Regions from separate parts of the Pantoea sp. SGAir0180 genome, predicted to be linked through region 1. Evidence: predicted binding sites of a transcription regulator. Region 1 holds the regulator's gene; each other region holds the start of a gene.
What was found. The regulator PurR, encoded in region 1, represses purine synthesis genes. The targets are predictions, from matches to a motif close to CANGCAAACGTTTGCNTG.
Positions count from the first base shown of each region.

Region 2: the regulator PurR is predicted to act here: its motif matches at 994-1,011, upstream of gcvT (glycine cleavage system aminomethyltransferase GcvT).
Region 3: the regulator PurR is predicted to act here: its motif matches at 1,184-1,201, upstream of purL (phosphoribosylformylglycinamidine synthase).
Region 4: the regulator PurR is predicted to act here: its motif matches at 732-749, upstream of purH (bifunctional phosphoribosylaminoimidazolecarboxamide formyltransferase/IMP cyclohydrolase).

Region 1 is NZ_CP028071.1:1,909,535-1,911,740, reverse strand. Features, by position in the region: gene punR (DNA-binding transcriptional activator PunR) at 1-802, shown strand, start outside; gene purR (HTH-type transcriptional repressor PurR) at 799-1,824, opposite strand; gene C1N58_RS08915 (cytochrome bd-I oxidase subunit CydH) at 2,107-2,196, shown strand.
Region 2 is NZ_CP028071.1:231,045-233,250, forward strand. Features, by position in the region: gene ubiI (FAD-dependent 2-octaprenylphenol hydroxylase) at 1-630, shown strand, start outside; gene gcvT (glycine cleavage system aminomethyltransferase GcvT) at 1,062-2,159, shown strand; gene gcvH (glycine cleavage system protein GcvH) at 2,184-2,206, shown strand, end outside.
Region 3 is NZ_CP028071.1:536,120-538,325, reverse strand. Features, by position in the region: gene purL (phosphoribosylformylglycinamidine synthase) at 1-1,093, opposite strand, end outside; gene mltF (membrane-bound lytic murein transglycosylase MltF) at 1,364-2,206, shown strand, end outside.
Region 4 is NZ_CP028071.1:3,541,160-3,543,365, forward strand. Features, by position in the region: rRNA gene C1N58_RS16615 (16S ribosomal RNA) at 1-265, opposite strand, end outside; gene purH (bifunctional phosphoribosylaminoimidazolecarboxamide formyltransferase/IMP cyclohydrolase) at 898-2,206, shown strand, end outside.

The DNA of each region.
Region 1 (2,206 bases):
TACCGTTCGCCAGCTGGAAACCTGGCTGGCTGTGCCGCTGTTTGAACGCCAGCACCGGGAGGTGATTCTCACGCCGGCGGGCGAGCATTTCGTGCGGGAAGGGCGCAGCGTTATCAAAAAAATGGATGCCACACGACGTCAGTGTCAACAGCTCGCCAACGGCTGGCGCGGTCAGATTGGTATTGCCGTCGACTGCATCGTCAAACCGCAGCGGACCCGGCAGTTTGTCAGGGATTTTTACCGTCATTTTCCCGACATGGAGTTGCACATCAGCTATGAGGTCTTTAACGGCGTCTGGGATGCGCTGGCAGACGGGCGAGTGGATGTGGCGATAGGTGCGACACAGGCGATTCCGGTGGGGGGGCGTTTCGCCTTTCGCGATATGGGCACCCTGAACTGGCGTTGCGTGGTGGCGCATCAGCATCCTCTGACGCAGGTTGCTACGCTGGATGATGAGGCGTTGCGCTACTGGCCTTCTCTGGTGCTGGAAGATACGTCACGCGCGTTACCGCGTCGTATGACCTGGGCGCTGGATAACCAACGCCGGCTGGTGGTCCCGGACTGGCAAACCGGTCTGGACTGCGTGCGCGCCGGCTTGTGTGTCGCGATGATACCCGGCCATTTAGCGCGGCCCTTACTGGACAGCGGCGAGATGGCAGAGCTGAACTTACCACAGGCGTTTCCGGAAAGTCCCTGCTGCGTCAGCTGGGCGGAAGATCGCGCATCACCGGCGCTGGGGTGGTTACTCCAGTACCTGGGCGATGCGCAAACGCTAAATCAGGAGTGGTTGAGCGAGGATTAACGGCGGTAATCGCGATAAGGACCATAGCCCACCGAGCGTCGCTCAATAAGCGTCGGGTGGACTTCAATCGTCTGCGACTCTTCCCGCTTACTGGTAATGCGATCTAACAACATCTCCAGCGCTTTCTCACCCAACTGGGCTTTAGGTTGATGCACCGTGGTCAGTGCCGGAGTGAAATAGCGCGCATTGCGCACATTGTCGTAACCAATGACGGAGATATCCTGCGGCACGCGCAGGCCCATTTCGTCGGCCGCGCAGATTGCGCCCATCGCCATGATGTCGCCCCCACAGAATACGGCGCTTGGGCGCTGCTTCTGTGACAGAATCTGCTGCATGGCCTGATAGCCAGATTCGGGTTCAAAGTCACCCTGCACAATCCATTCGGCACGTGGCTGAATACCCGCTTCTTCCAGCGCCTTAAGGAAACCGGCATGGCGACCGCCTCCCGTGTTACGCTCCATCTGGCCGGGAATGGCACCAATATCGCGATGACCACGCTCAATCAAATAACGTCCCGCCAGATAACCGCCCTGAAAAGCATTGTCCAGTACGGTATCGGTAAAGTCGGCACGGGATTCGCCCCAGTCCATCACCACCATCGGAATATTGCGGTTCGCTTCCAGCATTTGCAGCAGATCATCCGGATACTCTGAACACATCACCAGAAGCCCGTCAACGCGCTTTTGCGCCATCATCGACAGATAGGCGCGCTGTTTTTGCAGGTCATTATGTGCGTTGCCCAGAATCAGGGTATAGCCTTTATCGAAGCAGTGATTCTCAATGGCTTCGATAATTTCAGCAAAGTAGGGCGCTTCACTGGACGTGGCGAGCAGGCCCAGCGTTTTGGTGTGATTCACCTTCAGGCTACGCGCGACTGCGCTGGGAGAATAATGCAGTTCCCGAATCGCTTCCCACACCGCTTCGCAGGTATTTTCTGCGACAAAGCGCGTTTTATTGATGACGTGTGAGACGGTCGTGGTGGACACGCCCGCACGCTTCGCCACATCTTTAATTGTTGCCATGTAAATCGAACTCCCGGGCCTATCTAAATTATTGATAAGCATATTGTTAAACGTTTGCGTCAGCGGACGGTTATTTCTGCGAAAAACATCGCTTTTCTGTCCGGTATTGAGTCATCAGGGCAGGAAATAACGTCTGAAAAGGGCGCGGACGCAACCGATATTGCGCGCTGTTGCGCAACAAAGGGGGGATTCTAACAAGGCTGTGCGGATAAAACGAGATTTTTACCCACGCGTATGTGAAAATGCTATAACCTTACAAACGTCAGGGTTAAAGGAGAGGGGATGAGTACCGATTTAAAACTGTCATTAATGACGACGGCAGCCGCACTGTTAATGATCATCGCGTTTAGCTTCACCGCTATTCTGCACTAGCCGCATTCGT
Region 2 (2,206 bases), 1.7 Mb from region 1:
ATCCGTACCTCCATGCCACATGATGGCGTCGCGCGTCAGGTATTCCATGGGGATGGCATTCTGGCGTTTCTGCCGATGCAGGATCCGCATCTGTGCTCCATCGTCTGGTCGCTGTCGCCCCAGGAAGCCACCCGGCTGGAAACGATGCCTGAGGCGCTCTTTAATCAACAGTTGTCGGTGGCGTTTGATATGCGCCTTGGCCTGTGCGAACTGGAAGGCGAACGGAAGGCATTCCCCCTCACGGCACGCTATGCGCGCAGCTTTGCTGCACATCGCCTGGCGCTGGTGGGCGATGCTGCGCATACCATTCATCCGCTGGCCGGGCAGGGTGTCAATCTCGGTTTTATGGATGCCGCAGAGTTGATTGGTGAAGTTCGCCGCCTGCATCAGCAGGGCAAAGATATCGGGCAGCACCTCTATCTGCGCCGCTATGAACGCAGCCGTAAACACAGTGCCGCCATGATGCTCGCGGGCATGCAGGGATTTCGTGAGCTGTTTGCGGGCAATAATCCGGCTAAAAAGCTGCTTCGCGATGTCGGGCTAAAATTGGCCGATAATTTACCGGGCGTGAAACCTGTCATGTTGCGGCAGGCGATGGGCCTGAACGACATTCCCGCCTGGCTTCGCTGACGCGAATCCCTTTCTTAAAGCCAGCGTAATTGCTGGCTTTTTTATTTTAAAAAAGGACTGCACCGTAAAAATGCAGTCCTGCACCGTTGCAGCGCCTCATTTGATTTATTCTAATTTTGCGTGATGTTTCGCATTACTTATTTTTATTCGACGCCATTTTTGCTTCGCTATTTTTTTAACATCTTGCGTGTCGGTACGAATAAAATGGCTGTAAAAAAATGAATAGGTCGTATTTGTTGTGTGTCTAATCACAAAATTACAGTCTTTTGTCCTGCTTTTTCTTTTGCGCGATTAGGCTGTGCGTCTGCGTTCGACCTCGCTTTGCTTATGGTTAATCGACCCGTTCAGTGGTAACGTCATTGCAAAGAGAACGTTTGCGTCGGCTCCCGGCGGCGTGGTTTCAAACTTACTTGTTTCAGCACAGGATAGTTATGACTCAGCACACACCTCTGTTTGACCAGCATCAGGAAAACGGTGCGCGTATGGTGGATTTCCATGGCTGGATGATGCCGCTGCACTATGGCTCCCAACTGGATGAACATCATGCTGTTCGCAACGACGCAGGCATGTTTGATGTTTCGCACATGACCATCGTCGATCTGCACGGTGCACGTACGCGTGAGTTTTTGCGTTTTCTGCTGGCAAACGATGTCGCGAGGCTGACGCAACCCGGCAAAGCGCTTTACACCGGCATGCTGAATGCGTCGGGCGGCGTGATTGATGATCTGATCGTGTATTTCATGGATGAGACGTTTTTCCGCCTGGTCGTGAACTCTGCGACGCGTGAAAAGGATCTGGCATGGATCAATGAGCATGCACAGGGTTATGGCGTGGAAGTCCGCGAGCGTGACGATCTGGCGATGATCGCCGTGCAGGGCCCACAGGCCCAGCAAAAAGCACAAACGCTCTTCAGTGATGCACAGCGTCAGGCTGTACAAGGTATGAAGCCGTTCTTTGGTATCCAGGCCGGGGAGCTGTTTATCGCCACCACCGGTTATACCGGCGAAGCGGGTTACGAGATCGCGCTACCTGCGGCGCAGGCCGTTACATTCTGGCAGCGCCTGCTCGCCGCGGGCGTCAAACCCGCCGGGCTGGGCGCACGCGATACATTGCGTCTGGAAGCGGGCATGAATCTTTACGGTCAGGAAATGGATGAAAGCGTTTCACCGCTGGCCGCCAACATGGGCTGGACCCTGTGCTGGGAACCGGCGGACCGCAATTTTATCGGGCGCGAAGCACTGGAAAGTCAGCGCGAAAAAGGCACTGAAAAACTGGTTGGCCTGATCCTGACAGAAAAAGGCGTACTGCGTAACGGCCTGCCCGTGCGTTTTACGGATAGTCAGGGGCAGATGCAGCAGGGCATTATTACCAGCGGATCTTTCTCACCAACGTTGGGTTACAGCATTGCGCTGGCCCGCGTGCCTGCGGGCATTGGCGGAGACGCTATTGTTGAAATCCGCAACCGTGAAATGCCCGTAAAAGTGACTAAACCCGTTTTCGTTCGCGCCGGCAAGCCGGTTGCGCAGTAAAACATAATTACAGGAGAAAGGGCGATGAGCAATGTGCCAGCTGAGTT
Region 3 (2,206 bases), 1.4 Mb from region 1:
TGTCCAGTGCGCTGACGATGCGCGCGGGCTTGCCAAAATCCTCTTCCCACGGCTGCTCAAAGCCCGGAATACGCAGGTTCGACACCGAGAAGCCGACCAGACCGGCTTTCGGCTTCGCGCCCCGTCCGGTCGCCCCTTCGTCACGAATTTCGCCGCCGGAGCCGGTTGCCGCGCCAGGCCACGGCGAAATCGCCGTAGGATGGTTATGCGTTTCGACCTTCATCAGAATATGCGCCGCTTCCTGGTGGTAGCCATATTCCCCGTTTTCGGCATCCGCAAAGAAGCGTCCTACTTCAGAGCCTTCCATCACCGCCGCATTGTCTTTATAAGCCGACAGGACATAATCCGGCGTTTGCTCAAAGGTGTTCTTAATCATTTTAAACAGCGATTTCGGCTGTTTTTCGCCGTCAATAATCCAGTCGGCGTTAAAAATCTTGTGACGACAGTGCTCGGAGTTCGCCTGAGCAAACATATAGAGTTCGATGTCGTTAGGGTTACGGCCCAGCTTCGTAAAGGCTGCCAGAAGGTAGTCAATTTCGTCGTCTGCCAGCGCCAGGCCCAGCGATGTATTGGCATGAACCAGTGCCTGACGGCCTTCACCCAACACATCAACGCTTTTGACCGGCTGAGGTTCGTGGTGGGCAAACAGTTGTTCGGCCTGATGGAGGTCGCTGTACACCGTTTCCATCATGCGGTCATGCAGCAGCGCTGACAGCGTTTGCCACTGGGTTTCCGTCAACTGGGGTGCCTGAACATAAAACGCCAGACCGCGCTCCAGTCGACGGACCTGTGACAGATCGCAGTTATGCGCAATATCTGTCGCTTTTGAAGACCATGGCGAAATGGTGCCTGGACGTGGCGTGACCAGCAGCAAACGCCCTTGTGGCGCATGTTCAGCGAGAGAAGGACCGTACTTGAGCAGGCGCTGCAGACGGGATTTTTCATCCTCACTCAACGGCGCGCTGACATCGGCAAAATGGACGTACTCAGCGTAAATATCACTCACCGGCAGATGAGCGTCCTGAAAGCGGGCCAGCAGTTTGTTTACACGAAATGCCGACAGGGCGGGCGAACCACGCAGAATTTCCATCATAAGATCTCTCGTCTTTGAAACGCCGGGTGCGACGCTTCATTGGGCGCAACAGGGGGAAAACGGGGCGTATTATAGAGAAAGCCACTCCGCGACGAAACCGTTTGCGCAAAATTTATGGCCAACAAGATTTGGCTGATAATTGCGCAAAAATTGCTTTATAAGTTGCTCTGCCTCAGTTTGTTGCGCAAAATGCCCCTCGCTCTGGGAGTTAAAACAAGATCAATACTGCCTTAAAAGACAGAGGCCTTGGAGCCATCGAGAGATAACTATTTGAAACGCCTGAAATTAAATTATCTGTTTATCGGTCTGCTCACCGTGCTGTTAGCACTGGCACTGTGGCCGTCCATTCCCTGGCATGGGAGCGGGCAGGATACGATTTCACAGATTAAATCACGGGGAGTGCTACGGGTCAGTACCGTAAACTCGCCGTTGACTTACTACACCGTGAATAAAGCACCGGCCGGGATGGATTACGAGCTGGCGAAGCGTTTCGCCCGTTATCTGGGCGTCAGGCTGGAAATCACGGTGCGCGCGAATATCAGCGACCTGTTTGATGCGCTTGACGACGGCAAAGCCGATTTGCTGGCCGCAGGCCTTATCTATAATAATGAGCGACTGAACCGCTATCAGACGGGCCCCAGCTATTACAGCGTTTCCCAGCAGTTGGTTTATCGTGTGGATAAAACTCGCCCGAAAAACCTGGGCGATTTAAAGGGACGGCTCGTCGTTGCCTCCGGATCGGCTTATCTGTCTACACTTAAGAGCGCCAGAGCGGATCACTATCCCGACCTTGACTGGGCTATCTCGACCGATCAAAGCCCGAAAGCGCTACTTGAGGCCGTCGCCGAGGGCAAGCTGGATTATACGATTGGCGATTCCGTCACCATCGCACTGCTTCAGCGCATCCATCCACAACTGGCGGTCGCCTTTGACGTCACGGATGAAGAGCCGGTGACGTGGTATATGCCCCGCGAAAGCGACGACAGCCTGAACGCGGCCATGCTGGATTTCTTTAATGGCATGGGCGAAGAAGGCGCAATGGCGCGGCTGGAAGAGAAATACCTCGGGCACGTTGGCACCTTTGATTATGTGGATACGCGCACCTTCCTGCGT
Region 4 (2,206 bases), 1.6 Mb from region 1:
CGTTACCCCGCCTACAAGCTAATCCCATCTGGGCACATCCGATGGTGTGAGGCCCGGAGGTCCCCCACTTTGGTCTTGCGACGTTATGCGGTATTAGCTACCGTTTCCAGTAGTTATCCCCCTCCATCGGGCAGTTTCCCAGACATTACTCACCCGTCCGCCACTCGTCACCCGAGGAGCAAGCTCCCCTGTGCTACCGTCCGACTTGCATGTGTTAGGCCTGCCGCCAGCGTTCAATCTGAGCCATGATCAAACTCTTCAATTTAAAGTTTGATTTGCTGCAACCAGTGCAGCGATGCTCAAGGAAAACGTCGTAATGAATTTCACTACGTGTTCACTCTTAAGACTTGATATTTTTTGCGTCCGGAGACGCGGATATCAATCCTGCGAGTGCCCACACAGATTGTCTGATAAATTGTTAAAGAGCAGTGCAACCAGCGGGTTAACCGTCTGTTGCGAGGTGGCGTATATTACGCTTTCCTCCTTCAGAGTCAACCTCTTTTTCAGAAGTTTTTCTCCGGCGGCTCAGTTGCCTGACCCTCTCAACACCGCATTCCGTAAGCCGTTGTGCCGTGTCGATGGAGGCGCATTATAGGGAGTTCTCGCGGGCTGACAAGGGCTAAATTCAATAAAAATGACTGTTCGCTGCATTCCACAGCAAAAGCCCGCCTTATACGCAGTTACACACAAAGTTATCCACATTCCTGTTACGTACAAATTTAGACGAGCATCACGCAAACGTTTTCGCTACAATGCCCCCGCAACGCTATGGATGCCCCTTTTCGGGGCGTTACCTGAAGTTTTCGCGTTTTCACTTCTCTATGAAGAGGAAGAAAGCTCGCAAACTTGATGTAACGCTCTTATTTACGCGAATCAAAGCCAAGGGATAAAACCACCATGCAACAACCTCGTCCTTTACGCCGCGCCCTGCTCAGTGTTTCTGATAAAGCCGGCATCCTCGAATTTGCTCAGGCACTCTCCCAACGTGGTGTTGAGCTGCTCTCTACAGGCGGCACCGCACGTCTGCTGGCAGAGGCAGGGCTCCCCGTCATCGAAGTGTCTGACTATACCGGTTTCCCGGAAATGATGGATGGACGCGTTAAAACGCTGCACCCGAAGGTCCATGGCGGCATTCTGGGACGTCGCGGACAAGATGATGCGGTAATGGCGCAGCACGCTATCAACCCTATCGATATGGTGGTCGTTAATCTTTATCCCTTTGCACAAACCGTTGCGAAGCCAGACTGCTCACTGGAAGATGCCATAGAGAACATTGATATTGGTGGCCCAACCATGGTGCGCTCGGCGGCCAAGAACCACAAAGATGTGGCGATTGTGGTAAAGAGCAGCGACTACCCGGCCATCATCGCCGAGCTGGACGCCAACCAAAACTCACTGACGCTGGAAACCCGTTTTGACCTGGCGATCAAAGCGTTTGAACACACCGCTGCGTACGACAGCATGATTGCCAACTACTTCGGTAGCATGGTTCCCGCCTACCATGGTGAAACTGAGCAGCCGGCAGGACGCTTCCCACGCACCCTCAATCTTAACTTCGTTAAAAAGCAGGATATGCGTTATGGCGAGAACAGCCATCAGGATGCCGCCTTCTATATAGAAGAAAATGTACAGGAGGCCTCTGTCGCTACCGCCGAGCAGGTGCAGGGCAAAGCACTGTCTTATAACAACATTGCGGATACCGATGCAGCACTGGAGTGCGTAAAAGAATTCGCTGAGCCCGCGTGCGTCATTGTAAAGCATGCTAATCCTTGCGGCGTGGCCGTCGGCGAGTCCATTCTGGCGGCTTACGAGCGCGCTTACCAGACCGATCCTACCTCTGCATTTGGCGGTATTATTGCGTTTAACCGTGAACTGGACGAGGCGACCGCACAGGCCATTATCAGCCGGCAGTTTGTTGAAGTGATCATCGCCCCTTCGGCGACCGAAGCGGCCCTGAAAATCACGGCGGCGAAACAAAACGTTCGTGTACTGGTATGTGGTGAATGGCAGGGCCGTGTCGCCGCGCTGGATTTCAAACGGGTGAATGGTGGTCTGCTGGTTCAGGATCGCGATCTGGGGATGGTCGATGCCAGCCAGTTGCGTGTCGTCAGCAAGCGTCAGCCTTCTGAACAGGAACTGCGTGATGCTCTGTTCTGCTGGAAAGTGGCTAAATTCGTTAAGTCCAACGCCATTGTCTATGCACGCG